2 linked regions of the Kineosporia succinea genome follow. The protein of the gene in region 1 interacts with the protein of each later gene in a pairwise test. Links are inferred from orthologs where the notes say so. Each region holds a gene or a part of one and is shown on either strand. Other genes may lie near its edges.

Region 1 (11,660 bases):
GCCGGTGACATCGAAGACCGGGCCCGTTTCGCGGTGCTGCTCTACTCCCGTGACAAGAAGGGAAAGACCTTCTGGGGCCGCGACATCTGGCTGGGCCCGGTGGGGGCGCCGGTCTCGGGCATGGAGCCGGTGAGCACCAGCGGTCTGCCCCTCGAGCCGAACCAGGTGCCGCACGACCCGATGAGCCTGTTCTCCGCCCCGGGTGAGTCGCGGGACAGCCGGAAGGCCGTCGTGGTCGTCTCCGCCCCCGGCGCCGACACCCCGCGCATCGCCAGGGCCCGCACCTTCGGCGTCGAGGGCACCCACCCGAAGATCACCACCACCCGCCGCGACGTGCCGGCCGTCGGTGGAGGCACCTGGGCGGGTTCGGTCGACGAGGACGAGTTCCGGATGTTCGACGCCGAGGTCACGGTCGGGGGTGTCCTGACCGGAGGCTCCGCGATGAGCCGGTCCCCGGGATTCGACCTCGCGGCGGTGGCCGTTCCCGGCACCGATCCGGGTGAGCTCGACTACCTGGGCGGCAGTCTGGGCGGCAACCGCCCGACCGGCGCGCAGGTGCCGATCTGGGCCGCGGTCGTCCCGTCCGGGGCCCAGAGCAAGGCCGCCGCAACCCTGCTGCGCTCTCCCGGCGGCATCTACGTCGCCGGCTTCAGCGAGCACCAGCCGGCGGAGATCGATCCCGTCGAGGACGACGAAACCCCTTACGACGTGACCCGTCAGGGTTACATGGTGACCTCGGCCGCCGGTGACGACGACGCGATGGCCAGCGTGTGGATCGACAACGGAACCACCCACCGCTACCTGGTGATCGCCCCGGCCGGAGCCACCCGGGTCCGGGTGGGCGAGAAGACCGCCGCGGTGAAGAACCGGCTGGCCGTGATCGACGTGACCGTGCCCAACTCCGAGAGCGACTACGACGACGAGGGCAACTACACCAGGCCGGAGGCCCCGGTGGCCGCCCTCGCGGCCGACGGCACCGTGATCCAGCAGCAGGTGCCGGCCGCCGGTGAGGAGACCACGTTCACGTCCGAGGCCGGTAGCACCAAGGACGACGGCCGGTCGGTCATTCCGTAAGACGTCCGGGGCACCGCGCGCAGGAGGGGACGCGGTGCCCCGGAAACACCGAAAGGGCGGTTCCCCGTGGGGAACCGCCCTTTTCGTATGTGCTCTCAGACCTCGAGCGCGAGCCGGGACCGCACCACCGAGGCCAGCCCCTCGGCCTCGGACCGGGCCTGCCCGGCCTCCTTGGCCTCGACCATGACGCGCACCAGGGCCTCGGTGCCGGACGGGCGCAGCAGCACGCGGCCGGTGTCGCCCAGCCGGGCCTCGGCCTCGGCCACGGCGGCCTGCAGCTCGGCGTCTTCGTGGCAGCGGTTCTTGTCCACGCCCTTCACGTTCACCAGCACCTGCGGCAGGCGCTCCATCACCGCGGCCAGCTCGGCGAGGGGCTTACCGGTCTGGGCCATGCGGGCCAGGATGTGCAGGCCGGTGAGCACGCCGTCGCCGGTGGTGCTGTGGTCGAGCATCACCACGTGCCCGGACTGCTCGCCGCCGAGCGAATAACCGCTCGCGCGCATCTCTTCCAGCACGTACCGGTCGCCCACCGCGGTCTGCACCACGCGGACGCCCTCGCGCTCCATCGCCAGGCGCAGCCCCAGGTTGCTCATCACGGTGGTGACGAGCGTCTTGTGGGCCAGCACCCCACGGTCGGCGAACGCCAAGGCCAGCACGGCCATGATCTGGTCGCCGTCGACGTCGTGACCGAGGTGGTCGATCGCCAGGCAGCGGTCGGCGTCACCGTCGTGCGCGATGCCGACGTCAGCGCCGTGCTCGAGCACGGCCGCGCGCAGGTGCTCGAGGTGGGTGGAGCCGTAGTCGTCGTTGATGTTGAGCCCGTCGGGCTCGGCCCCGATCACGACGACCTCGGCGCCGGCCTCGCGGAAGGCGCGCGGGGAGACCTCACTGGCCGCGCCGTGGGCGCAGTCGAGCACGACCTTGAGCCCGTCGAGCCGGCACGGGAGCGTCTCGACCAGGTGCTTGACGTAGCTGTCGCCGGCCTTGGCCAGGCGGCGGGTGCGACCCACCGCGGCGCCCGTGGGGCGGGCCCAGGGCTCTTTCATGCGGCGCTCGATCTGGTCTTCCACCTCGTCGGGCAGCTTGTAGCCACCGGCGGCGAAGAACTTGATGCCGTTGTCGGGCATCGGGTTGTGCGACGCCGACAGCACCACCCCGAGGTCGGCCCGGGAGTCGTCGACCAGGAACGCGACGGCCGGGGTCGGCACCACGCCCGCGTCTTCCACGTCGACCCCCGCGCTGGCCAGACCGGCCATCACGGCGGCGGACAGGAACTCGCCCGAGGCTCTCGGGTCACGCCCGACCACTGCTCTGGGCCTGCGCCCCTGAACCACTTCACCGAGAACGTGCGCCGCCGCGACCGAGAGGTCGAGGGCGAGCTCGGCGGTCAGGTCGCGATTGGCCAGCCCCCGGACGCCGTCCGTGCCGAATAGTCGCGCCAACGAGTTCCTCCTAGCGGGAATGTCAAAAGCCTACGCGCACCATGCCCCCGGGGCAGTGGTACGCCAAATCACGCAGGTCCGGGCGCTGCACCGCCCGGGCCGTTCACGTTCACCCGCCCGGGTCACCGGGCCGTCCCCCCGCCGGGAACCCGCCGCCGGAACCAGCCGCCGGGAACGGGCACCGGAGCGCCCCGCCCCGAGACGCACGATGCCGGGACACACGATCCCCGGGACACGCGGACGGCCGAAACGCACGACGGCCCCGGAGCCAGAGAACCCCGGGGCCGTGCGTGCTGCAACTGATGTCTGCCGAAGCAGAAAGATCAGCGCTTGCTGTACTGAGGAGCCTTACGCGCCTTCTTGAGACCAGCCTTCTTGCGCTCCTTGGCCCGCGGGTCACGAGTCATGAAGCCGGCCTTCTTCATGGCCGGGCGGTTGGCCTCTTCGTCGATCTCGTTCAGCGACCGGGCGACGCCGAGACGCAGGGCGCCGGCCTGGCCGGACGAGCCGCCGCCGTGGAGGCGGGCGATGACGTCGAAGCGGCCCTCGGTCTCGGTGACCCGGAAGGGCTCGTTGACCAGCTGCTGGTGCACCTTGTTCGGGAAGTAGTCCTCGATGGTGCGGCCGTTGATCTTCCAGAGGCCGGTGCCGGGCACGAGGCGGACGCGCGCCACGGCCTCCTTGCGACGGCCGGTGGCCGAGCCGGGGGCGGTGATGCTCGAGCCGCCACCCTTGACCGCCGGCGTGGAGCTGGTGTAGCTGCTCGGCGCGTCTTCTTCGAATTCGTCGTCGACGGCGTCGACAGCCACGTCGGTGGTGGACTCGGTCACGGTTCTCCTTGGTGCGCTTGTCTGGGGGATCGCAGAACTACTGCGCGATCTGGGTGATCTCGAAGGGGACGGGCTGCTGCGCGGCGTGGGGGTGCTCCGGGCCGGCGTAGACCTTGAGCTTGCCGAGCACCTCGCGGCCGAGGGAGTTCTTCGGCAGCATGCCGCGGACGGCCTTCTCGACGGCGCGCTGGGGGTTCTTGTCCAGCAGCTCGGTGTAGGTGACCGAGCGGAGACCGCCCGGGTAACCCGAGTGGCGGTAGGCCTTCTTCTGCTCGCGCTTGTTGCCGGTCAGGGCGACCTTGTCGGCATTGATGATGATGACGAAGTCGCCGGTGTCGACGTGAGGAGCGAAGGTCGGCTTGTGCTTGCCCCGCAGGAGTACAGCTGCCTGCGTAGCGAGCCGGCCGAGCACGACGTCGGACGCGTCAATGACGTGCCAGCGGCGCTCGATGTCACCGGGCTTGGGGGTAAACGTACGCACGGTCGCAGCCTCGTTCTGATCAGAGCATTCGGGTCGACATTTTCATGTGCCACGGACAGCACGCCGATCCAGGTTTCCGGATGGTCGCTGCTCCGCACCCGACGTGCCACGCACCAACTAGGCTCGACATGACGGACGGGTCACACAACGAGAAAACACATTACCGGGCGGCTTCCGGAGGGTCAAAACGCGGAGTCGCGCCGCGCGGCGCCCACGAGGGCCCGGCCGTGCTTCAACCATCACGTGACAGCCGCCGATGAACCACCCGCCGGCACATGAACACGGGGAGAAACATCATGGCGGAGCAGCAGTACGACTACGACCTGCTGGTCATCGGCTCCGGGCCGGGAGGGCAGAAGGCCGCGATCGCCGCGGCCAAGCTGGGCCGACGCGCGGCCGTGGTGGAACGCGGCGACATGGTCGGCGGGGTGTGCATCAACACCGGCACGATCCCGTCGAAGACGCTGCGCGAGGCCGTGCTGTATCTCACGGGCACCTACCAGCGCGACATGTACGGCCAGAACTACCGGGTGAAGCAGGACATCACCCTGGAAGACCTGCTGGCCCGCACCCAGCACGTGATCGGGCGCGAGATCGAGGTCATCCGCAGTCAGCTCAACCGCAACGCGGTCGACCTGCTGCACGGCACCGGCCGCTTCACCGACGCGCACACCGTGCTGGTCGAGGGCGGCCCGGCCGGGGCCCGGTCGGTCACCGCGGAGTTCGTCGTGATCGCCACCGGCACCACGCCGGCCCGGCCCGCCACGGTCGAGTTCGACGGCAAGAAGGTCATCGACTCCGACGGGATCCTGCACCTCGACGTGCTGCCGCGCTCGATGGTGGTGGTCGGCGCCGGGGTGATCGGCATCGAGTACGCGTCGATGTTCGCGGCCGTCGGCTGCAAGGTCACCGTAGTCGAGCAGAACGACCGCATGCTCGGTTTCTGCGACGACGAGATCGTGGAGTCGCTGAAGTTCCACCTGCGCGACCTGTCGGTGACGTTCCGGTTCGGCGAGAAGGTGGCCTCGGTCGAGCACAACGCCAGGGGCACCGTGACGCACCTGGTCTCGGGCAAGAAGATCCCGGCCGACGCGGTGATGTACTCGGCCGGGCGGCAGGGGGCCACCGAGGCGCTGGACCTGCCCGCGGCCGGGCTGGAGGCCGACAACCGGGGCCGCATCACGGTCGACGACCACTACCGCACGAGCGTCGAGCACATCTACGCGGTGGGCGACGTGATCGGTTTCCCGGCGCTGGCCGCGACCTCGATGGAACAGGGCCGGCTGGCGGCCTACCACGCCTTCTCGGAGCCGGTGAACAGCCTGATCAGCATGCAGCCCATCGGCATCTACACGATCCCGGAGATCAGCTACTGCGGCTGGACCGAGGACGACCTGACCTCGTCGTCGGTGCCCTACGAGGTCGGCATCTCGCGCTACCGCGAGCTGGCCCGGGGCCAGATCGCCGGTGACTCCTACGGCATGCTCAAGCTGCTGGTCAGCACCGGCACCCGAAAGCTGCTGGGGGTGCACGTGTTCGGGTCGCAGGCGACCGAGCTGGTGCACCTCGGCCAGGCGATCATGACCTGCGAGGGCACGGTGGACCACCTGGTCGACACGGTGTTCAACTACCCCACGCTGTCCGAGGCCTACAAGGTGGCCGCCCTCGACGCCGTCAACAAGATCCGGGCGGTCGAGCGGTTCTTCGCCTGAGCCCACGACGGTGGACGTGGTGGTCGACCCGACCACCACGTGCACCGTTGCAGCGGTTGGCTTCTCAGTGCCGTGCGCGCTCCCGCGCACCGATGTCGGCGACCCCGACCGACGCGTCTTCGGGCACGATCACCCGCAGCCCGCCCTCGATCACCCCGAACGTCTCGGGCGTGTGCGCCGACAGCTCGCCGTCGACGTTGATCGCCTGCCCGGGAGCCGTGCTGACCCGGACGTTGCGCGTGGTGACGTGGTAGACGTGGTCGCTCTCGGTGAAGACCCCGCTGACGAAATGCCGCGCCACCTGCCAGCGCTGACGCGGCGTGCCCCGCGGGATCGCGTAGACGTCGAGCAGGTGGTCGTCGATGCCGGCGCCCGGCGCGACCACCGCTCCCCCGCCGTAGAACCGGCCGTTGGCCACGGCCAGCTGCAGCAGGTCGTCGAGCTCGACGTCGGGATGGTCGCCGTCGGGGAACTCGAGGGTGGCCGAGAAGGTCCGGAACCGGCGGTAGGCCTTCACCGCCGCGATCGGGTAGGCCAGCGCCCCGAGCCGCTTCTTGAGTTTCGGGTTGAGCTGCTCGGTGACGCCCACGGCCAGGCCGATCGAGCTGACGTTGAGAAAACGGTCGTCGCCGACCACGCCCAGGTCGACGTCGACCACCTTGCCCCGGGCCACGTTCTGGCAGGCCCCGTCCATGTCGGTGGGCAGGCCGAGGGTGCGCGCCAGGTCGTTGGCGGTGCCGGTGGGCAGCAGCCCGAGCACCACCCCGGTGTTGCACAGCTGCGGCGCCACCGAACTCACGGTGCCGTCGCCCCCGCCCAGCACGATGGTGCGCGCACCGGCCCGGATGGTGTCACCCACCAGACGCGGCAGGGTGCTCGGGTCTTCGACGGCATGGGCGGCCATCAGCTCCACGCCGAGCTCGCCGAGCCGGTCGCGGGCGGCGGAGAAGTTCTCCTGCCCACGACGCGACGCCGAGTTGACGATGAGGACGGCCGGGGACTCGATCACGGTGATCAAACTACGGGCGTCAGCTGAACGTTCCGTGAGAGCACGCTGAGGACAGCGGCAACTTCAGCGAGCGCGCTGCACCCGGGTCTCGTCCCAGACGGGTTCGTCCGACTCGTACACCCGGCCGTCCGAGCCGAACACCAGGAACCGGTCGAACTCCCGGGCGAACCAGCGGTCGTGGGTCACCGCCACCACCGTGCCCTCGAAGGCCCCCAGGCCCTTCTCCAGCGCTTCGGCCGAGTGCAGGTCCAGGTTGTCGGTGGGCTCGTCGAGCAGCAGCAGCGTGGCGCCTGAGAGCTCCAGGAGCAGGATCTGGAACCGGGCCTGCTGCCCGCCGGACAGCGACTCGAAGCGCTGCTCGGCCTGGGTGTTGAGCTCGTACCGGTCGAGCACCTTGCTGGCCGCGTCGCGGGGCAGGCCGGACCGGTGCCCGTCACCGCGGTGCAGGATGTCGAGCAGCGTCCGGCCGAGCAGCTCCGGGTGCTGGTGGGTCTGCGCGAACCAGCCCGGCCGCACCCGCGCCCCCAGCCTGACCTGGCCCGAGTGCTCCACCGCGCCCGGGCTGGCCAGCGGCCCGTCTTCGACCGGCTGGTGCTCCACGTCCGGGTCACTGCCCCCGGCCGCCAGCAGCCGCAGGAAGTGCGACTTGCCGGAACCGTTCGAGCCCAGCACCGCCACCCGGTCGCCGAACCACAGCTCGGTGCTGAACGGTTTCATCAGCCCGGTCAGCTCGAGGTCCTCGGCCACCACGGCGCGCTTGCCGGTGCGCCCACCGGTGAGCCGCATGGTCACGTTCTGCTCGTTGGCGACGAGCTCGGGCGGGCCCGCCTCCTCGAACTTGGCCAGGCGGGTCTGGGCCGCGTGGTACTGCGCGGCCATCGAGTCCATGAACGTGGACTTGGTCTTCAGCATCAGCACGAGCGCCTTGAGCTTGGCGTGCTCCTCGTCCCAGCGCCGCCGCAGCTCCTCGAGGCGGGAGTTGCGGTCGGTGCGGGCCTGGCCGTAGGTGCCGAACCCGCCGCCGTGGATCCAGGCGTTGGCGCCGGCCGCGTGCGGCTCCAGCGTGACGATGCGGGTGGCCGCGTGCGAGAGCAGCTCCCGGTCGTGGCTGACCAGCAGAACCGTCTTCCGGGTCTGGGCCAGCTGCTGCTCGAGCCAGCGCTTGCCGGGCACGTCGAGGTAGTTGTCGGGCTCGTCGAGCAGCAGCACGTCGTCGGTGCCGCGCAGCAGGGTCTCGAGCACCAGCCGCTTCTGCTCACCGCCGGAGAGGGTGTTCGCGTTGCGGAACTGGGCCTTCTCGAACGGCATCCCGAGCGCCGCGACCGTGCACACGTCCCAGGCCGTCTCGGCCTCGTAGCCACCGGCGTCGGCCCAGTCGGAAAGGGCCTGCGCGTAAGCCATCTGGGTGGGCTCGTCGTCGTGCTCCATCATCGCCAGCTCGGACTTCTCCAGAGCCCGGCCGGCCTTGCGCACCGGCGCGGGGGCGACCGAGACGAGCAGGTCGCGCACCGTCGTGTCGTCACGGACGCTGCCGATGAACTGGCGCATCACGCCGAGCGAGCCGGTCACCACGGCCGCCCCGGACTGCGCGGCCGCGTCACCGGCCAGGATGCGCAGCAGGGTGGTCTTGCCCGTGCCGTTCGGGCCGATCAGGGCCGCGACCGCCCCCTCGGGCACCTTGAAGGTGACCTCGTCGAGCAGCGGGCGCCCGTCGGGGAGCGTGAAGGAGACCTGGTTGACGTCGATACCGGACACCCGGCCAGTGTGCCCGGTACCGGCGCCCCCATGCTCCTGATTAAAGAATCAGTCGATCACGTGGACCGCTGCCTCTTCGGCGCTCGCGGCCCCCTGGTCGATGCCGACGTCCGACCCGATCAGGTCTTTCTCCTCGTCGGAGCCGAGACCCTCGTCCGGGTCGACCAGCCGGCCGGCGCGCTCGCCACCGACCTCGGCGTACGAGAGGTCCTCGTCCTCGACCCGGTTGTTGTCCACCGAGTCGACGTTCTCGTCGGTGGGCGACGCCTCGAGGTCGGAGGCCAAGTTGGGGTCGGGCTCCTCCTGTGCGAGACGCTGGTCGAGACTCTCGCCCTCCAGCTCCTCCTGCTCGGTGGTGCCGAACCGGGTCATCCCCCGCGGCTTCTCGGGCGGCGAGTAGCCGGCGTCGAACACCGTGCCGTCGACGTCGTCGTCACCGAACGCCTGGTCGAGGTCGTACGTGTCGTCCGCCCCGTCGTCACCGGGCTGGTAGACCTCGTCCGAGTCGCCGGGCTCAAAGGTCGAATTGCTCATGCAGGCGAGATTGGCACTGTCCGCGTTCGCCCGCCATTCGTGAGCGTCCGGGTTTTCATGCAACCCCGCACAATGGTGGACGTCCCGGTCACCTCGACCGGAACGTCCACCATCAGGGTCGTGGTGGCCCTACTTGCGCAGGTCCAGCCCGATCAGCACCGGGTCGTGGTCGGAGGTGCGGAAGCGGTCGGGCGCGTACAGCGAGGTGATCTGGCCGGCCGACTTGAAATTGGTGTTGTAGTCGAGCACCGAGGGCTCGTCGGCGTTGATGTGCACGTCCTGCACGTCCTTGACCTGGCTCTTCAGCGAGGAGCTGGCCAGGGCCTGGTCGAGGTAGCCGGACTGGCCGTCGAAGACGTACGAGTACGCCTGCTCACTGCCGATCTCCTTGTCGATCATGTCGACGTAGCCGCTCCGGGCCAGGGCCTGGATCGGGTCTTCCTTGGCGTAGCTGTTCAGGTCACCGATGACCAGCACGTCCCTGTCGCCGGCGGTCTTGACCACGGTCGAGTCGATCCACGTGGCCAGCTCGGTGGCCTGCTCCGTGCGGTGGGCGTTCCAGCAGCTCTGGCCGTCGTTCTGGTCGGCGTCGGCCCCGGTCGCGCCGTCGCAGCCCTTCGACTTGAAGTGGTTCACGACCACGCTGACCCTGGCGTTCTTCCTGTCCTTGAAGGTCACCGAGAGCGGGTGCCGCTCGAACAGGTCGTCGTCGGCCACCAGCGTCCTCACCGGCGTGACCTTCGCCGGCCGGTAGAGCATGCCGACCTTGATCGCGTCGTCACCGGCCACGTTCGTGACGCCGGTGGCCTGATCCGCGTCGATGTACGCGTAGGTGCCCGGCTTCGTAGCCGCGTTCAGCGCGTCGGTGAGGGCCGCGATCGCGCTGTCCGCGCCGTAGCCGTCGTTCTCGATCTCCATCAGCCCGACCACGTCGGCGTCGAGGCTCTTCAGCGCCGCGACCTCCTTGGCGGTCTGGCGCTCGAACTCGGTCGCGTTCTCGGCGCCGCGGCAGTCGGCGGCCGCGCCACCCACACCGTAGGTGCAGCCCGTGAAGGTGTTGAAGTAGTTCAGCACGTTGCTGCTGGCCACGGTGACGTCGCCCTTGACCCTGCTGGACTTCGGACGCGCGTTGGCCGCCTTGAAGTTCGCCTGCCCGTTCAGCGCACCGACCGGGCGCAGGCGCCAGGCGTTGGGGCTCGCGGCGTTACCCGCCCAGGTGTATGTGAGCACACCGGTCGCGTTCTTCACGGTGTCGCCGGTGCGCAGGGTGTTGCTCGCGCTGAGCGGCTTGCCGTCGCGGCCGAAGACGATCGGGTCGGCGTTCTGGTTGTTCAGGGCGTCGTCGATGATCAGCTGGTTCAGGTCGTTCTCGGCCTGCAGCTTCGCGCGGCGCGGGTCGGCGGCGGCGTAGACGTTGGTCGGCTGCGTCAGCCGGCCCCTGGACGAGACCGTGACCTGGCCGAAGCGGCCCAGCAGGTAGTGCTCGGTCACGGTCAGGTTCTGCGGCAGGCGGACGAGCATGCCCTCGTAGCGCTCGAGGCTGTTCCCGCTCGTGAGGGGCAGCTTCACGGTGGTCGGCCTGACCGACCTGCCGGTGCCGCACAGCTCGACGGCGGTGGAGGTGACCTGGGTCTGCCCCTGGTACTCCGCGGCGTTGCCGGTGACCTGGACCTCGTCGCCGACCTTCACCTGGTTCTGGCCGGGGGCGTAGACGAAGATGCCGTCGGACGTGGCCCTGTCCCTGTCGCCCGCGTCCTGCACGAAGAAACCCTGCAGCGTGGGCGAGGAGCCCTCGTTGTCGCTGACCACGACACCGCGCACGGTGACCGTGCCGGTGATCGCCGCGGTGTCGCCGCTGCCCTGGACCTTGCCGATGGCGGTGGTGGTGCCGGTACAGGCTGCTTCTGCCGTCCGGGCCGCCTGAGCCGTTGAAGGGGCCACCAGGCCCAGGCCGGTGAGTGTCGTCGCCGCGGTGAGAACCACGGCCCCCGTCGCGTAGGTACGCCTCGTCGTCGTCACGGTCAGGCAGCCTAGGCGCGATCGGTTTGATTGGTGTGAACGGAACATGACGTAGGGGCAAGCGGTCGGGCCTTCACCTCGGCCTCCGGGCAGGGCCCACCCACCCGGGCACGCTCGAGTCCCGCCGGAGGTTGTCACCGATGCCGGTACGAGGCCGCCCCGCCGCAGCGTGCTACGGCAGCGTCCGCACCGCGCGTGACTCCCGCGCCCGCCCGGCCAGCTCGGAGTCCGCCGGGTACCCGACCTCCTCCAGCACCAGCCCGTGCGGCGCCACCACGGCCACGTGCGGATCCCGACGGCGCCCCGTCAGCACCTCGGCCGGCCACTCCACGGACTTGCGCCCCTCCCCCACCGGCAGCACCGCCCCGACCAGCGCACGCACCATCGAGTGGCAGAACGCGTCCGCCAGCACGGTGGCCTCCAGCAGCCCTTCCGGAGTGCGCCGCCACTCGTACCGCAGCAGCGTCCGGATCGTCGTCGCCCCCTCGCGGTGCTTGCAGAACGCCGCGAAGTCCTTCAGCCCGACCAGCCGCCCCGCGGCCTCGGACATGGCCGAGGCATCGAGAGGGCGCCGATGACTCAGCACGTCCCGGCGCCGTAGGGGCGGCGCCCCGGCCGGGTGATCGCTGACGCGGTAGGAGTACCGGCGATGCACCGCCGAGAACCTCGCGTCGAACCCTTCGGGCGCAACCGAAACCCCGTGCACGCGAACGTCACCGGGCAGCACACCGGCCAGCCGCGTCACCAGCGCCAGAGCCGGGGCGCGGTCACTCCGACCGGGAATCTGCTCCCAGGCACCGACCG
Region 2 (15,538 bases), 2.0 Mb from region 1 along the record:
TCCTTCGATGTCGCGGCCGAGCCGGCGCAGGGCCGAGCCGTAGCCGAGCCGGGCCGCCGCGCCGATCAGCGGACCGGCGAACCGCGTGAGCGACTCCGGTACCACCCGGATCTCCTCGGTCCAGACGAGGAGGGATCCGCCGCCCGGCCCGGTGCCCCCGGCGGGGACCTCGTCGGGACGCACCTCGGCCTCGACCCAGCCCTTGAGGAGACGGCCGGTCTTGCGCACCCGGAAGCGGCCCTGCGGCCGGACGGGGCCGGGCGGCTCGAAGTGCTCGATCTGCATCGGGTCGTCGAAGGCCAGCGGACCGACCCCGGTGCGCGCGACGAAGCCCGAACCGGGCACGTCTCCGGACCCGACCACCCGGATGCGGGTCAACGGCGCCAGCTGTGCGTGGGCCGGCCAGTCGGTGAGCCGCGCCCAGACCAGCGGCACGGGGGCCGCGATCGGCACCTCCACCCGGAACGTCGCCATCAGCGCGTCACCATCAGGGGCGCTCGTCGGAACCGGGCCTGGACCCACCGGCTCCGGGGGCTCCGGGGTCGGCCTCGGCCCGGCGGCGCGGGCGTTTCAGGGAGCGCGTGATCGGGCCGGTCGGGGGGTCGGAGAGCGCCGCCGGCAGCGGGTCGGTCAGCGGGTCGGTCAGCGGGTCGGTCAGCGGGTCAGTCAGCGGGTCAGTCAGCGGGTCAGTCAGCGGGTCAGTCAGCGGGTCGGCCAGAGGGTCGGCCGCGACCGAACCCATTGCCGCAGAGGGAGTCTGATCGGTGCGGGGAGCACCCGAGGCATCCGGGACCGCGGGACTGGGCCGCTCGAACGACCCGGCGCCCGGGGTCGGGCCCGCTCCGGTGCCCGGCGCCTCGACCGAACCGGTCGCCCCCGGCTCCGCCGAGCTCGGACCAGCTCCACCCGGACCAGCACCGCCCGGACCGGCAACCGGCTCGGCGCCCTCGCCGGCCGGCGACGCAGCACCGGGAGCACCGGCAGCACCACGGGACAGCCGCACCCGGGCGGCCTTCTCCTGGGCGACCTGGGCCCGCAGGCGGTCGACCTCCACGGCGAGGGTGTCGAGGGCGGCGTCCACCTGGTCCATCCGGTAGCCGCGAAAGCCCTGCACGAAACGCAGCGAGGCGACATCGCGGCCGGTGACACCCTCGGCGGGCAGGCCCCGGGCCGGGACGGTCTGGGCGGGCTCGTCGAGGCCACCCCGGACGAGGCCGGTGGCGACCGCGATCACCCCGGCGACCACGGCGAGGGTCAGCAGCACCATCAGCAAGGTCACGAAGAGAATCGTCCCACGCGGCACCGACAGTTTCGCATTCCGCACAGCCGACGCACATCCGCCGCCGCCTGAAGCCGACCGGAACCGACCGGAACCGACCGTCCAAGGGCCGGCGACCCGACCGTCCCCCAGCCCCGCACCGACACCAACGGCCCAGGCCAGGCCGCAGGGGTCAGCGCCGCACCGGTCCCCGACCCGTGCGCTCCACCCGGCGCACCACCGGATGCCAGCCCCCCGGCGTCCCCTCCTGGAACTGGACCAGGTCGACGGGGGTGACCGCCTCGTCCACCCCCGCGCGGTCGAGCACCACCGCGAGGATCTCCGAGGCCATCACCCCCAGATCGGCCAGGTCACGGTTGCGGTGCTTGCGGACGCCGAGGTCGACCTGGGCGATCGCGTCCAGTCCGGCGATCCGCAGGGTGTCCATCAGCAAGGCGATCTCCACGCCGTACCCGCCGGCGAAGGGCAGGCGGGTGAGGAGGTCGCGGCGGGCGGCGTACTCACCGCCCAGCGGCTGCACCACCCCGGACAGCCTCGGCGCGAAGCGGGCCAGCAGCGGACGCGCCATCAGCTCGGTGACCCGGCCGCCCCCGCTGCGCTGCTCGGTGTTCGCCAGCCGCAGCGGACGCCGGTAGAAACCCTTGACCAGCTGCACGTCCGGCTCGGTGAGCAGCGGCCCGAGCAGACCGGTGACCACCTCCGGACCGACCTCGACCAGGTCCGCGTCGACGAACACGATCACGTCGCCCTTGGTCGCCGCGAGCGAGCGCCACAGCACCTCGCCCTTGCCGGGCAGCGGCGGCAGGCCGGGCAGCACCTCGTCGAGCGCCACCACGCGGGCCCCCGCCTCGAGGGCGCGCAGGACCGTGCGGTCGGTGCAGCCACCGTCCATCACCACGACCTCGTCGACCAGGTCACCGGCCGCCCGCACCGCGGACACCACGCCCGCGACCGTCTCCTCCTCGTTCAGCGCAGGCAGCACCACGCTGACCGTGGTGGAGCCCTTCAGCGCCAGCAGTTCCGCCGGCGACCAGGGCACCGGCTGCCAGGTGCGCCGCGCGAACCAGGAAGCGACCTCGTCCGAGAGACCGGAGGGGCCCGGACCCGAAAGGCCGGAACCGGAGACCTCGCTCACGCCAGCCCCCGCACCGCACGGGCCGGCGGCCGTTCACCCCGGATGCTCGCCACCATGTCGACCGCCCGTCGCGACGCCGCGACGTCGTGCACCCGGAACACCTTGGCCCCGCACCAGGCCGCGACCGCGGTGGCCGCCAGCGTGCCCTCGAGCCGCTCGTCCACCGGCAGGTCGAGGGTCTCCCCGACGAAATCCTTGCGGGACAACGACATCAGCACCGGGTGCCCGAGCGCGACCAGGTCCTCGGACCGGCGCAGCAGGGCCAGCCCGTGCCAGGTGTTCTTGCCGAAGTCGTGGGTCGGGTCGAGCAGCAGCGACTCCCCCGGCACCCCCGCGTCCATCGCCCGCCGGGCGCTCGCACCCAACCCGGCCAGCACGTCGTCCACCACGCCCTCGGGCCCGGTGCCGTAGGAGATGCGGTGGGGACGCGTACGCGGCACGGCTCCACCGGTGTGCGAGATGACCAGCCCGGTGCCGGTTTCCGCGGCGATCGCGGGCAGCTCCGGATCGTGCCCGGCCCAGGTGTCGTTGATCAGGTCGGCCCCCGCGGCGCAGGCCTCGCGGGCCACCTCGGCCCGCCAGGTGTCCACGCTGATCAGGAGATCCGGGTGGGACGCCCGGATCTTGCCGATGAAAGGGACCACGCGGCGCAGTTCCTCGGCGGTGTCGACCTCGGTGCCCGGCCCGGCCTTGACCCCGCCGATGTCGACGATGTCGGCCCCCTCGTCGGCGGCGCGGGCCACCGCCTCGGCGGCCTGGTCGTTGTCGATCATCCGGTTCGCCGCGTAGAACGAGTCGGGCGTGCGGTTGATCACCGCCATGATCACCGGGACCCCGGACGCGAAGTCCCGGCCACCGAGCCGGAGCCGGGCGGAGGGAGCGGGGACGGTCACGGGGCGGACTCCACCTGGTCGGTCAGGGTGGGTGTGGTGCGCGAGGAGCCGAGCCCGGTCTCGATCGCGGTCAGGGCCTCGTCGACGGACGCCGTCCACACCAGTGCGCCGGCGGCCTCGTCGGAGAGGAACCCGGCCGCCGTCAGCGAACCGATCAGCTCGCGCAGCGGCCCGAACACCCCGGTCGGGTCGAGCACCACGACCGGCTTGGCGTGCATGCCGAGGGTCGCGGCGGTCCACACCTCGGTCAGCTCCTCGAGCGTGCCGATGCCGCCGGGCAGGGTGAGGAAGGCGTCGGCCTCGGAGTCCATGCGGGCCTTGCGGCTGCGCATGTCGGGCGTGACGACGAGCTCGTCCGAGTCGTGGTCGGCGACCTCGCGGTCGAGGAGCGCCTGCGGGATCACGCCGATGGTGTGCCGGCCCCCGTCCCGCACGGCCTGGGCCACCGCGCCCATCATCGACACCGACCCACCCCCCGAGACCAGGTCGTGGCCCCGGGACGCGATCGCGGCCCCGACCTCGGCGGCGAGTTCGACGTACCGGGGATCGATCCTCAGGGACGACGCGCAGAAAACACAGATCCGGGCCACCGGGCCATTGTCACCCGCTGCTTCGGGCGGGCGCGCCCGGGACCGGTGCGGCGGCGTGTTCGGGGGTTCGGGCGTTCAGGCCCCCGCACCCGGCGCCGGGGCGGCCGCGTGCTCGGCGCGCGCCGCGGACATCAGGGCCACCGCCTTCTCCACGTCGTCGGTGATCGTGAGCAGGTCGAGATCGGCCTCCTTGATCATGCCGCGCTCGAGCACCGGGCCGGCCAGCCAGTTCTTCAGGCCCTGCCAGTAGTCGGTGCCCAGCAGCACGATCGGGAACGAGGTGACCTTCTGGGTCTGCACCAGCACGAGCGCCTCGAACAGCTCGTCGAAGGTGCCGAACCCACCGGGCAGCACGATGAATCCCTGGGCGTACTTGACGAACATGGTCTTGCGGGCGAAGAAGTAGCGGAAGTTCACGCCCAGGTTCACCCACGGGTTCAGGCCCTGCTCGAACGGCAGCTCGATGCCCAGCCCGACCGACACCCCGCCGGCCTCGTGCGCGCCCTGGTTGGCGCCGGCCATCGCGCCCGGGCCCCCGCCCGTGATCACCGCGAAGCCGGAGCGGACCAGCGCCCCGCCGACCTCCTGGGCGAGCGCGTAGTCGGGGTGCGAGGGCTGGGTGCGGGCCGAGCCGAAGACGCTGATCGCCGGGCCCAGCTCGGCCAGGGCCCCGAAGCCCTCGACGAACTCGGCCTGGATACGCATCACGCGCCAGGGGTCGGTGTGCACCCAGTCGCTCGCGCCGCGGCCGTCGAGCAGCCTCTGGTCGGTCGTGGACTCCGGCACCAGGTCGCCACGGAGTGTGGTCGAGCCCGAGGTGTGCTCGTCCTTGCCCATCAAGGGGCTCGTGCCGTTCGTTCGCGTGCTCATCGACCTGAAGGTAGGCGCTGACCGGGCCCCTGTCCTAGCCGAACACCACCGACATCACCCGTCTCGGCCGTCACGAATCGTCAGGACTGGTGACGCTGAGCCCAACACCGGGAAATTCCGGCCCAGTCCACTCGAGCCGTGAGCTCAAACCCGGATAGTGTGCGGCACGTGCGCGGTCTGCCGGAGGAGTTGACCCGGGACGGCGTGTCTCCACTGGCGGACGTCGAGAAGCTCGTCGTCGAGGGCCGGTACGGGCGCGCTGATCTCGCTCTTCGGCGACTCGAAGCGCTGATCCCGAGTCTGGCCCAGACCGCCGACGACGAGACGCTCCTGCTGGCCCTGTACGGCCGCGCGGTTCTGCTGCGGCGCCTCGGCGGTGGGCACCAGACCGCCATCGCCGCCTGTGACGTGCTGGAACGCGCCGCCCACGAGCGCCAGGCCGGCCTGTGGGCCGCGATCGCCTGCGCCGCCCGGGCCCAGTTCCGCGTCGACTCCGGCGACATCGGCGGGGCCACCGCCGACCTGGCCAAGGCCGATGCCGCGCTGGCGGGCGACGACCTCACCGGCGAGGGCGGCTACCGCCTGCTCAACGGGCTGGCCGTGGTCTACGCCGGGTTGCGCCTGCAGGACCGGGCCGACGAGGTGCGCACCCGCATCGAGCACACGGTGTCCTCACGCGGCACCCTCGACCGGGCCGAGCACTGGGCCACCTGGGCCACCGAGCTCGCCGCCCGCGCGATGGAGCCGCTGGCCGGCGGTGCGCAGGACCCGCAGCAAGAACTCATGAGCCGCGCGGTCGAGCTGGCCGCCAAGGTCGACAACCTGCCCGAGGACGAGGTGCCCGGCACCCTGCGTCGCGGCGCCAACGGGGTGCGTGCCTTGGCGGCCGCCTACCGCGGCCGTCCGTCGGAGGCCCTGCGCCTGCTCGGGCCCGACGCCTTCGGCACGGTCGGCGACCTGCCCGCCGCCGAGCGGCAGATCGTGTCGCTGGCCGCGATGCGCGCCCACGCGCTGGTCGGTTCGCTGGCCACCGCCCGCAGCCTCGACGACGCCGCGATCGCCCCGCCCGCCACGCTGCCCAACCTGGTGCTCGAGGTCTGCCGCACCCGTGAGCGCCTCTGGCTCGAGACCTACGCCAACGGCGAGGTCGTGCCGGTGCTGCAGCGCATGACCGAGCTGCTGGTGCGGCTCGGCTGGCGCGGCATGGACCTGGTCGCCGACACCGCGCGCCAGGCCCTGGAGCACCAGGCGCTGCGCACCGAGAGCCGCACCGACCAGCTGACCGGGGTGGGCAACCGCCGCGCCCTCGACGAGGAGCTGCGGCAGCTGCTGCGCTTCGGTTCGCTGCCGCTCGCGCTGATCCTGGTCGACGTCGACCACTTCAAGGAGATCAACGACCGCTTCACCCACGTCGTGGCCGACGAGGTGCTGCGCCGGGTCGCCGCCAGCCTGAGCCTGCAGCTGCGCACCGACGACCAGCTGCTGCGGTACGGCGGCGACGAGTTCGTGGTGCTGCTGCCCGGCACCGGCGACGAGGAGGCCAACCAGGTCGCCGAGCGCATGCGGGTGGCGGTCGACGCGCGGCCCTGGAACGAGCTGGCCGACGGTCTCGAGGTGACGATCACGACCGGCTGCGCCGCGGTCTGGTCGCTGTCCGGCCGGCGTCCCGACGCCGACGCCGAGAAGCTCTTCCGCCGCGCCGACGAGCGCCTGATGGCGGCCAAGCGTGAGCGCCCGGGCGACGCCGAGGTGCGCTCGCTCTACACCGGCCCGATCAGCACCGGATGGGACGACGACACCGACGACGTGGCCGCGGTCTCGATGCCGCCCACGCCCACGCACCGCACGCTGGGGGCCGAGGTGGTCGGGCCGCACAGCCGTCCCGGTTCCGGGCCGTCGGTGCCGCAGGTGCTCAACGGTGGCCGCCGGGCGACCGATCCCGGTCTCGACGAGAACGCGGCCCGCCCGAGCACCCCGGTGAACGGCACCGATCTGCGGCTCTCCGCCGCGATCAACCCGTCGCCGGCCGAGACCGCCGGTCCGGCAACGTCTTCCGGTGAGAGCCGGCACGGCAGCGGTACCCCGTCGGACGCGAGCCCGGCCGGGGCCGGCACGCCCCGGGCGGGCAGCCGCCGGTCGCGCCGGGCCGCCCGGGACGCCGAGGCCGCCTCTCCCGTCAACGGGGTCCCGGTGGGGCACCCCGCCGATGCCGCGGCCGCCGCGGCCTCGGCCCGGCAGGCCGAACAGACTCGACAGGCCGAGCAGGCCCGGCAGGCCGAACAAGCCCGGCAGGCTGAGCAGGCCCGGCAGGCTGAGCAGGCCCGGCAGGCTGAGCAAGCCCGACAGGCCGAACAGGCCCGGCAGGCCCAGGAACGTGAGCTCCGCGAGAAGGAAGAGCGCGAGCGCGTCGAGGCGGAGGCCCGGCAGCTGGCCGAGCAGGTCGAGCGGGAACGCCGCGAGGCCGAGGCCCGCGCCGAGGCCGAACGCCGCGAGCGGGAGCGCCAGGAGGCGTTCGCCCGGGCCGAGGCCGAGCGTGTGGAGCGGGAGCGTCTCGAGGCCGAGCGCCTGCGGGTAGAGGCGGAACGCTTGGAGCGGGAGCGTGTCGAGCGCGAACGCGCACGTCTCGAGGCCGAACGTCGCGAGCGCGTCGAGGCGGAACGTCGCGAGCGTGAGCGCCAGGAGGCCGCGCGGATCGAACGCGAGCGCGTCGAGGCCGAACGTCGCGAGCGTGAGCGCCAGGAGGCCGCGCGGATCGAACGCGAGCGCGTCGAGGCCGAACGCCGTGAACGTGAACGTCAGGAACGCGAGGAGCGGGCCCGCCGGGAGCGCGAGGCCGCCGAGGCCCGCGCCAAGGCCGAGGCCGAGCGCCGGGAACGCGAGCGCCGGGAACGCGAACGGCTCGAGCGGGAGCGCAAGGAGGCCGAGGCCCGGGCCGAGGCCGAGCGGATCGAGCGGGAGCGTCTCGAGGCCGTGCGGCTCGCCGCCGAGCAGGCCGCCCTCGCCGAGAAGGCCGCCCAGGCGGCGAAGGCCGAGAAGGAGCGCCTGGAGCGGGAGCGTCAGGCCGCCCTGGCCAAGGCCGAGGCCGAGCGCCTGGAGAAGCAGCGCGCCGAGCGGGAGCGCCGGATCCACGAGGCCCGCGAGCGCGCGGCCGCGGCCCGGCGTGAGCGTGAGGTGCGGGAGCGGGCCGAGCGCGAGGAGGCCGAGAAGGCTGCCCGCGAGCAGGCCGCGCACGAGGAGTCCGAGCGCCGTCGCCTGGAGGAGGTGCGCCGGGCCGCCGAGGAGATCCGCCGGGAGGCCTACGAGCGTGCCGCCAAGCTGGCCGCGTCGGCGTCGGGCACCAGCAGTACCTGGTCGACCGCCCAGGGCCCGGCCACCGGGGGCTGGATGATGCCGTCGTCGGCCTCCGCGATCGAGGCGCCGACCACGCCGGGCGCGCCTCGTCCCGACCTGACACCGCCGCCGGCCGAGCCGCCGCGTGACGACCCCGACCGCCGGTTCCAGGAGACCGCGGCCCAGATCTACCGGCCCGACCCGAACCTGGGCCCGTCGACCGAGACGATCCGCGCCCTCAGCGACCCGCTGAACGACCCGCTGCCGTCGTCGGGCTCGTCGTACTCCAACTCCTCGTACGGCAACGGTTCCGGATACCCGCCCGGCGATTCGTACTCCGGCGGCTCCGGCAGCTCCGGCGGATCGAGCGGTTCCCACGGCTCGGGCAGCTCCGCGTTCGGCGGCTACGGGAGCAGCCCGGCGTACCCGCCGGCTCCTCCGGCGCCCACGCCCCCTCCGCCCGCCGCGTCCACGCCGCCGCCCTCGTCACCGTCGCCCTACAGCAACGTCCCCGAGGAGCCCTGGCGCCCCGCCGCGAACGACCCCTGGGGCCAGGGCACCCCGGGCGGCCAGAACGGCTGGCAGGACGACGACGATGACGACCCGGACGCGTCCGACCAGGGCCGTCTGCCCGGCACCGGCCGTCGTGACAAGGCGGGCCCGTCCACGTCGCGGCAGGCGATCATCGACCTGTCCGCGCGCCGTCGGCACCGCGGTTCGGGCGACTAGGAACCTGATCGTGGACGCGTCGGTCACCTGACGCACCCACCTCACCTCCGCGGCGCGGCCCCGGTGAGAGTCCGGTCTCCGTCGAGGGACACGACGGCCCGGGAGCAGACCTCCCGCCCACGGACGCTTCGTCACCGCCGCGTCCAGCTCCCCCGGCGGGGAAAGCGAGCCCGCGCCGGTGATCCCGCACGTGACCGGGCAGAGGGGACGCCGGCCGCCCGCCCGAGGTGGGGGCGACGCGTGAGGCGACCGCCGCGTCCCTTAATTTCGGGACCGGCCCCCCTTGAGCCGTCACCGCCCCGAGAGACTCTCGCACCCACATCCGGCTCACTTCTTAACCACCCGCATCCGGTGATCTCGCTGTCCACCCTCCTCGGCGAACGCCTGCTGCACTCTTCCAGTGCGCAAATGGGCATATTGCGCTCTAATCACTCTTGATTAAGCCTATGTGTGAGCACGGCGTAACAGCGCGGTACGAACGCGGGGGATGCGGTGACGGTGGGTGGAGCCATTCCGGCTACGCGGAGCAGTTCAGAGGCCGGCGACGGTGACGGGCGGAATCGAGACCTGATGACAGAGCAGCAGACCACCAGCGGCAGCCGGCTCGACTCCAAACCCGACCGGTCGAACGACCGGTCCGCGGACACCGCACCCCAGGCGTCCCGTCCCTCACTGAACCGTCAGGCACCGCGCACCCCGATCTCGCAGCCCATCCAGCAGCAGCCGCCCATGCAGTGGACGGGCCGGCTGGAGTTCGACCTCACCGACAGCCGCGGCTGGCGGGTCGGCACCATCGAGGTGGTCGTGCGCATCGACACGGTCACCCTCTGGTACGGCAACCGCACTCTCGCCGTCATGCACCGGGAATCGTTCAAGCACTGGCTGATCCGGCCGGTGGTGCCGTTCGAGTTCGACGACGTGGTGTGGTTCATGCAGGGCACCACCACCTGCCTGACCATCGACGGGGCCAACTCCTACGCGGTGCCCGACCCGATCGTCGACCACCTGTTCGCGGTCGCCTGAGCGATCAGCCGGTGAGGTACCGCCGCAGCGCGTCCAGGCAGGTCGTCAGGTCGCTCTCCGGGCAGTGCTCGTCGTCCTTGTGCGCGAGCGAGGGGTTGCCCGGGCCGAAGTTGACGGCCGGGATGCCCAGGCCGGAGAACAGGGCCACGTCGGTCCAGCCGTACTTCGGGCCCGGCGTGCCGCCCACCGCGGCCACGAAATGGGCTGCGACGGGCGCGTTCAGGCCCGGGCGGGCCGCCGGGGAGGCGTCGGTGACGGTGACCTCCCAGGCCCCGAACAGCTCCCGCAGGTGCGCCTCGGCCTCGGCGAGCGACTTGTCGGGGGCGAAGCGGTAGTTGACCAGCACCGAGCAGCGGTCGGGGATGACGTTGCCCGCGATGCCGCCGGAGATGCCGACAGCGTTGAGGCCCTCGCGGTAGACGAGCCCGTCGACCTCGATCTGCCGCGCCCGGTAACCGTTCAGCACGTCGAGCACCGCCCCCGCGTGGTGGATCGCGTTCGAGCCCATCCACGACCGGGCGGAGTGGGCGGCGGTGCCGGTGGTGGTGACCTCGACGCGCATCGTGCCCTGGCACCCACCCTCGACCACGGCCGAGGTCGGCTCCCCGAGCACCGCGAAGTCGGCCTGCAGCAGCTCGGGACGCTCCCGCGAGAGACGGCCCAGGCCGTTGCGCACGGCCTCGATCTCCTCGCAGTCGTAGAAGACGTAGGTGACGTCACGCGTCGGCTCGGGCACCCCGGCGGCCAGGTTCAGGGCGACCGCCACCCCGCCCTTCATGTCGACGGTGCCGCGGCCGTGGATGACGCCGTCGAGGGTGCGGGTGGGCAGGTTGCCGGCGATCGGCACGGTGTCGATGTGCCCCGCGATCACGACCCGCTCGGCGCGGCCCAGCTGGGTGCGGGCGACGACGCAGTTGCCGTCGCGGATCACCTCGAGGTGCGCCACCTCGCGCAGCGCGGCCTCGACGGCGTCGGCGATCGCCTGCTCGTCACCGCTCACCGAGGGGATGTCGCACAGGGCGCGGGTCAGGTCCGCCACGCTGCCGGTCAGGTCGAGCTTCGCGACGTCCGGGGCGGGGTCGGTCAGGTCCGGGCCGGGGGTCGCGGAAGTCATGCGCCGGAGCCTACCCGGCACCGCCCCGGGGACCGGGCGGTGCCAGGGGCGGACGAGGAGGTCGGGGGCCATGGCTGCCACCCGTAGGATGCAGCCCATGACCGAGGTGAGTTCCACGTCCCCCACGACCGCTTCCAGCCCCCGCCTGGCCTGGGGTTATGGCCTGGCCAGCAGCACCGAGGCGGGCGTCGTGCTGGACACCTGGTACCCCGCGCCGCAGCTCGGCGAGGCCCCCGAGGACTCCCCCTACGCCGTGCCCGCCGACCTGGCGTCGCTCGAGGGCACCGACCCGCACCGCAAGGTCCGGCTGCACGTGGTGCGCACCGTCATCGACCTGGACGCGGAGCCCAAGGACACGCCCGACGCGTACCTGCGCCTGCACCTGCTCTCGCACCGCCTCGTGCGCCCGAACACGATCAACCTGAGCGGCATCTTCGGAGCCCTGCCGAATGTGGTGTGGACCAACCACGGCCCCTGCGCGGCCGAGGACTTCGAGGCCACCCGCCTGCGCATCCGGGCCGGCGGCGGGCCGAACACCCGGGTCGAGGTGACCGGGGTGGACAAGTTCCCGCGGATGACCGACTACGTGCTGCCCACCGGCGTGCGCATCGCCGACGCCAGCCGGGTGCGCCTGGGCGCCCACCTGGCCGAGGGCACCACGGTCATGCACGAGGGCTTCGTGAACTTCAACGCGGGCACGATCGGCCACTCGATGGTCGAGGGACGCATCTCGCAGGGTGTCGTGGTCGGTGACGGCTCCGACATCGGCGGCGGCTCGTCGATCATGGGCACGCTCTCGGGCGGCGGCAAGGAGATCGTGTCGATCGGCGAGCGCTGCCTGCTCGGTGCCAACGCCGGTCTGGGCATCGCACTGGGCGACGACTGCATCGTCGAGGCCGGGCTCTACCTGACCGCCGGCACCAAGCTGCTCCTGCTGTCCGACCCGGGCAGCGGCGAGTTCGCGGGGGCCAGCCAGGAGAACCCGAAAACGGTCAAGGCGCTGCAGCTCTCGGGCGCGAACGGCCTGCTGTTCCGCCGCAACTCGACCACCGGCGCGGTCGAGGCACTGGCCCGCACCGGGGGCTCGTTCTCGTTCGAGCTGAACGCCGCCCTGCACGCGAACTGACCGCAACCGGCCTGAGCCGAACTTTTCCGTGATCATGCGCGTTTCACCCGACATCGCCCCCGGCTCCGGCCCGGGCGCAGGGGTGGGCCGCGCATGATCACGCACAGAGGGAGGGCAAGCACATCTCCGACAGGCACCGCACGACCGGCACCGGCCGCGCCGCGGCACCCGGGCCCGGCGCGGAACCCGAGTACGGCGCGGAACCCGAGTACGGCACGAGGCACCAGGACGACGCGGACGACACGTTCGGCGCACCTCCGCACGCCCGCCATCCGGACGACACCGCACCCGGATCCGGTTCCGGCGCCGCGTCTTTCCCGGAAGGCGACCACGACGTGACCCCCGCCGACCCGACCCGGCCGATGCCCGCCGGAGGGCCCCGCGCAGGCACGCCCCGGCCGAAAAGGCCGACGGGCGGCGCGAACCGGCCGTCCGGGGGATCCCGCAAGCCCACCGACCCGGGTCGCACCCGACCGATCGCGACCGACCGACGCAACCACGTCGTCCATCCGAAAAAACGTCGCAAGAGCCCCTTTCGAGGGCTGCTCATCGGGCTGACCGTGATCCTGCTGACCGCGGGCATCGCCGTCGGCGGGGCCTGGGTGTGGCTGAAGGGCGCCGTCGGGCCGATCGCGATCCGGCAGATCTGCACCGGCGAGTTCAGCAACGGCGACCGCACCACCCTGGAACTCGACCAGGCCAACAACGCCGCGATCATCACCGGCATCGCCGAGAAGCGCGAGTTCCCGGTGCGGGCGGCCACGATCGGCGTGGCCACCGCCATCCAGGAGTCCAAGCTCCGCAACATCACCTACGGCGACCGCGACTCGGTGGGGCTGTTCCAGCAGCGCCCCTCACAGGGCTGGGGCACGCGCGAGGAGATCCTCGACCCGATCTACTCGGCCAACGCCTTCTACGACGCCCTGGCCAAGATCGACAGCCTCGACGACATCACCATCACCGAGGCCGCGCAGAAGGTGCAGCGCTCGGCCTACCCGGAGGCCTACGCCGACCACGAGCCGGAGGCCCGGATGATCGTGTCGCCGCTGGCCGGTTACTCCCCCGGCGGCTGGAACTGCGTGGTGAAGGAAGACGACACGCTCACCGCGCAGGAGCCGGGGTCGAGCGGATTCACCGAAAGAGCCGCTGCCGTGCGTGAAGCCGCCGGCGAGGAGCTCGGCCGCAGCAAGCCCGACGTCGACGCCGCCGGCACCGGCCTGACCTACACCGTGCCCAAGGCCGCCGAGAACCGGCACGCCTGGGCCCTCGGCTCCTGGGCCGTGGCCCGGGCCAAGGAACTCGGCGTCAAGCGGGTCGCCCTCAACGGCTACACCTGGAGCCGGGCCGAGTCCGGCGACGGGTGGGTGGAGACCGACACCGGCCTGGGCACCCGCGACGTGACCATCACGGTGTACTGAGCCGAACCCGGTGCTGAACCGAAGGCCCGGTGATCACGCAGATCACCGGGCCCTTTTCACGTACGTCAGCGCTCGCTGATCCCCAGGTACGGACGCTCCGTGGCGCCGATGTAGATCTGCCGCGGACGGCCGATCTTGGTCTGCTTGTCTTCCATCATCTCGCGCCACTGCGCAATCCAGCCGGGCAGCCGGCCGAGGGCGAACAGCACCGTGAACATCTTGGTCGGGAAGCCCATCGCCTTGTAGATGAGGCCCGTGTAGAAGTCCACGTTCGGGTACAGCTTGCGCTCGATGAAGTAGTCGTCGTTGAGCGCGATCTCCTCGAGCCGCAGCGCGATCTCGAGCAGCGGGTCGTTCACGCCGAGCCCGCGCAGGATGTCGTCGGCGGTCTTCTTGATGATCGCCGCGCGCGGGTCGTAGTTCTTGTACACGCGGTGCCCGAAGCCCATCAGCCGGACGCCGCCCTCCTTGTTCTTCACCTTGTTCATGAAGGTGTCGGGGCCGTCGGGCGAACGCTGGATCTCTTCGAGCATCTCCAGCACGGCCGAGTTGGCGCCGCCGTGCAGCGGGCCGGACAGTGCGTGGATGCCGGCCGAGACCGAGGCGAACAGGTTGGCCTGGCCGGAGCCGACCAGCCGCACGGTCGACGTCGAACAGTTCTGCTCGTGGTCGGCGTGCAGAATGAACAGCAGGTCAAGGGCTTTCGCGAGCACCGGGTCGACGTCGTAGGGCTCCGCCGGGAAGCCGAACGTCATCCGCAGGAAGTTCTCCACCAGGTCGAGCGAGTTGTCCGGGTAGAGGAACGGCTGACCGACCGACTTCTTGTAGGCGTAGGCCGCGATCGTCGGCAGCTTGGCCAGCAGCCGCACCGTGGCGAGCTCGATCTGCTCGTGGTCGCGGATGCTCGTGCTGTCGGGATAGAACGTGCCCAGCGCCGACACCGCGGCCGAGAGCACCGGCATCGGGTGCGCGTCGCGCGGGAAACCGTCGAAGAACCGCTTGAAGTCCTCGTGCAGCAGCGTGTGCCGCTGAATCCGGTGGGTGAAGTCCTCGAGCTGCGACGGGGTCGGCAGCTCGCCGTAGATCAGCAGGTAGCTGACCTCGATGAAGGAGGACTTCCCGGCCAGCTCGGCGATCGGGTAACCCCGGTAGCGCAGGATGCCCTGATCGCCGTCGATGTACGTGATGGCCGACGTGCAGGACGCGGTGTTGGTGAAGCCCGGGTCGAGCGTGACGTAGCCGGTCGTGGACAGGAGCGATGCGACACTCACCCCGGAGCCGCCCTCGGTGGCCCGGGTCACCCCCAGGTCGAGTTCGCCGCCCGGGTAGTTCAGGGTGATCTGTTCGGATCCGTCGGACATGAAGACGCTCCCACGCTGGTGTCTGGGTCCAGGGTCTACGGACCTGTGCCCCGGCGGGTTCGCCGGGGACACACGGCCTTAACGCAAGTTACCCCTCGTTGATCCGAGTGAGCCATCCGGACCAGCTGCGCGGCTAGCGAGTTGCGCCACTCTTTCATCACTGACGGTCATGGCGATGCGCACGTGGCGGGCGCCCGCCGGGCCGTAGAAATCTCCCGGTGTGACGAGGACCCCACGGGCGGCGAGGTCTTCGACGGTGTCCCAGCAGGGTTCGTCGCGGGTGGCCCAGAAGTACAGCCCGGCCTGCGAGTGATCGATCTTGAAGCCCTCACCGGTGAGCCACTCGCGCATGAGTTCACGCCGACGGCGGTACCGCTCACGCTGCACGGCGACGTGCTCGTCGTCGTTCAGGGCGACCCGCAGGGCCTCCTGCACGGGCCAGGGGACGATCATCCCGGCGTGCTTGCGGATCTCCAGAATGCGGCGCACCAGAACGGGATCCCCGGCCACGAAGGCCGCGCGGTAGCCCGCCAGGTTGGACTGCTTGCTGGTGGAGTAGACCGCCAGCAAGCCCTCGTGCGAGTCGCCACACACGCGCGGGTCGAGGATGCTCGGCACCTCGACGCCGTCCCAGCCGAGCTCGGCGTAGCACTCGTCGGAAGCCACCACG

The links.
Region 2: the proteins of J2S57_RS14875 (region 1) and J2S57_RS06250 interact in binary tests that used the Escherichia coli proteins (3 or more experiments, as listed by UniProt). The link is inferred for Kineosporia succinea from one-to-one orthologs.

Annotation. Positions count from the first base shown.
Region 1 is NZ_JAUSQZ010000001.1:3,377,697-3,389,356, reverse strand. What follows is about bases 4,577-7,357. They hold J2S57_RS14875 (lipid kinase), read right to left. Parts: upstream 6,549-7,357; coding sequence 5,604-6,548; downstream 4,577-5,603. Other genes in these bases: J2S57_RS14870 (ABC-F family ATP-binding cassette domain-containing protein), read right to left, coding at 6,612-7,357; sthA (Si-specific NAD(P)(+) transhydrogenase), read left to right, coding at 4,577-5,539. Also shown: J2S57_RS14900 (hypothetical protein), read left to right, coding at 1-1,074; glmM (phosphoglucosamine mutase), read right to left, coding at 1,170-2,516; rpsI (30S ribosomal protein S9), read right to left, coding at 2,840-3,346; rplM (50S ribosomal protein L13), read right to left, coding at 3,384-3,827; more of sthA, read left to right, coding at 4,124-4,576; more of J2S57_RS14870, read right to left, coding at 7,358-8,303; J2S57_RS14865 (DUF5709 domain-containing protein), read right to left, coding at 8,352-8,837; J2S57_RS14860 (ExeM/NucH family extracellular endonuclease), read right to left, coding at 8,967-10,856; tRNA pseudouridine(38-40) synthase TruA, read right to left, coding at 11,029-11,660. UniProt on the Escherichia coli protein: In vitro phosphorylates phosphatidylglycerol but not diacylglycerol; the in vivo substrate is unknown.
Region 2 is NZ_JAUSQZ010000001.1:1,383,394-1,398,931, forward strand. The notes cover bases 12,721-15,538. They hold J2S57_RS06250 (citrate synthase), read right to left. Parts: upstream 14,869-15,538; coding sequence 13,573-14,868; downstream 12,721-13,572. Other genes in these bases: J2S57_RS06245 (hypothetical protein), read left to right, coding at 12,721-13,507; dapC (succinyldiaminopimelate transaminase), read right to left, coding at 14,947-15,538. Outside these bases: J2S57_RS06195 (SRPBCC family protein), read right to left, coding at 1-474; J2S57_RS06200 (DivIVA domain-containing protein), read right to left, coding at 488-1,279; J2S57_RS06205 (glucosyl-3-phosphoglycerate synthase), read right to left, coding at 1,452-2,414; folP (dihydropteroate synthase), read right to left, coding at 2,411-3,235; J2S57_RS06215 (LOG family protein), read right to left, coding at 3,304-3,897; J2S57_RS06220 (LOG family protein), read right to left, coding at 3,973-4,767; J2S57_RS06225 (GGDEF domain-containing protein), read left to right, coding at 4,936-8,826; J2S57_RS06230 (hypothetical protein), read left to right, coding at 9,397-9,849; dapE (succinyl-diaminopimelate desuccinylase), read right to left, coding at 9,854-10,963; dapD (2,3,4,5-tetrahydropyridine-2,6-dicarboxylate N-succinyltransferase), read left to right, coding at 11,061-12,089; more of J2S57_RS06245, read left to right, coding at 12,650-12,720.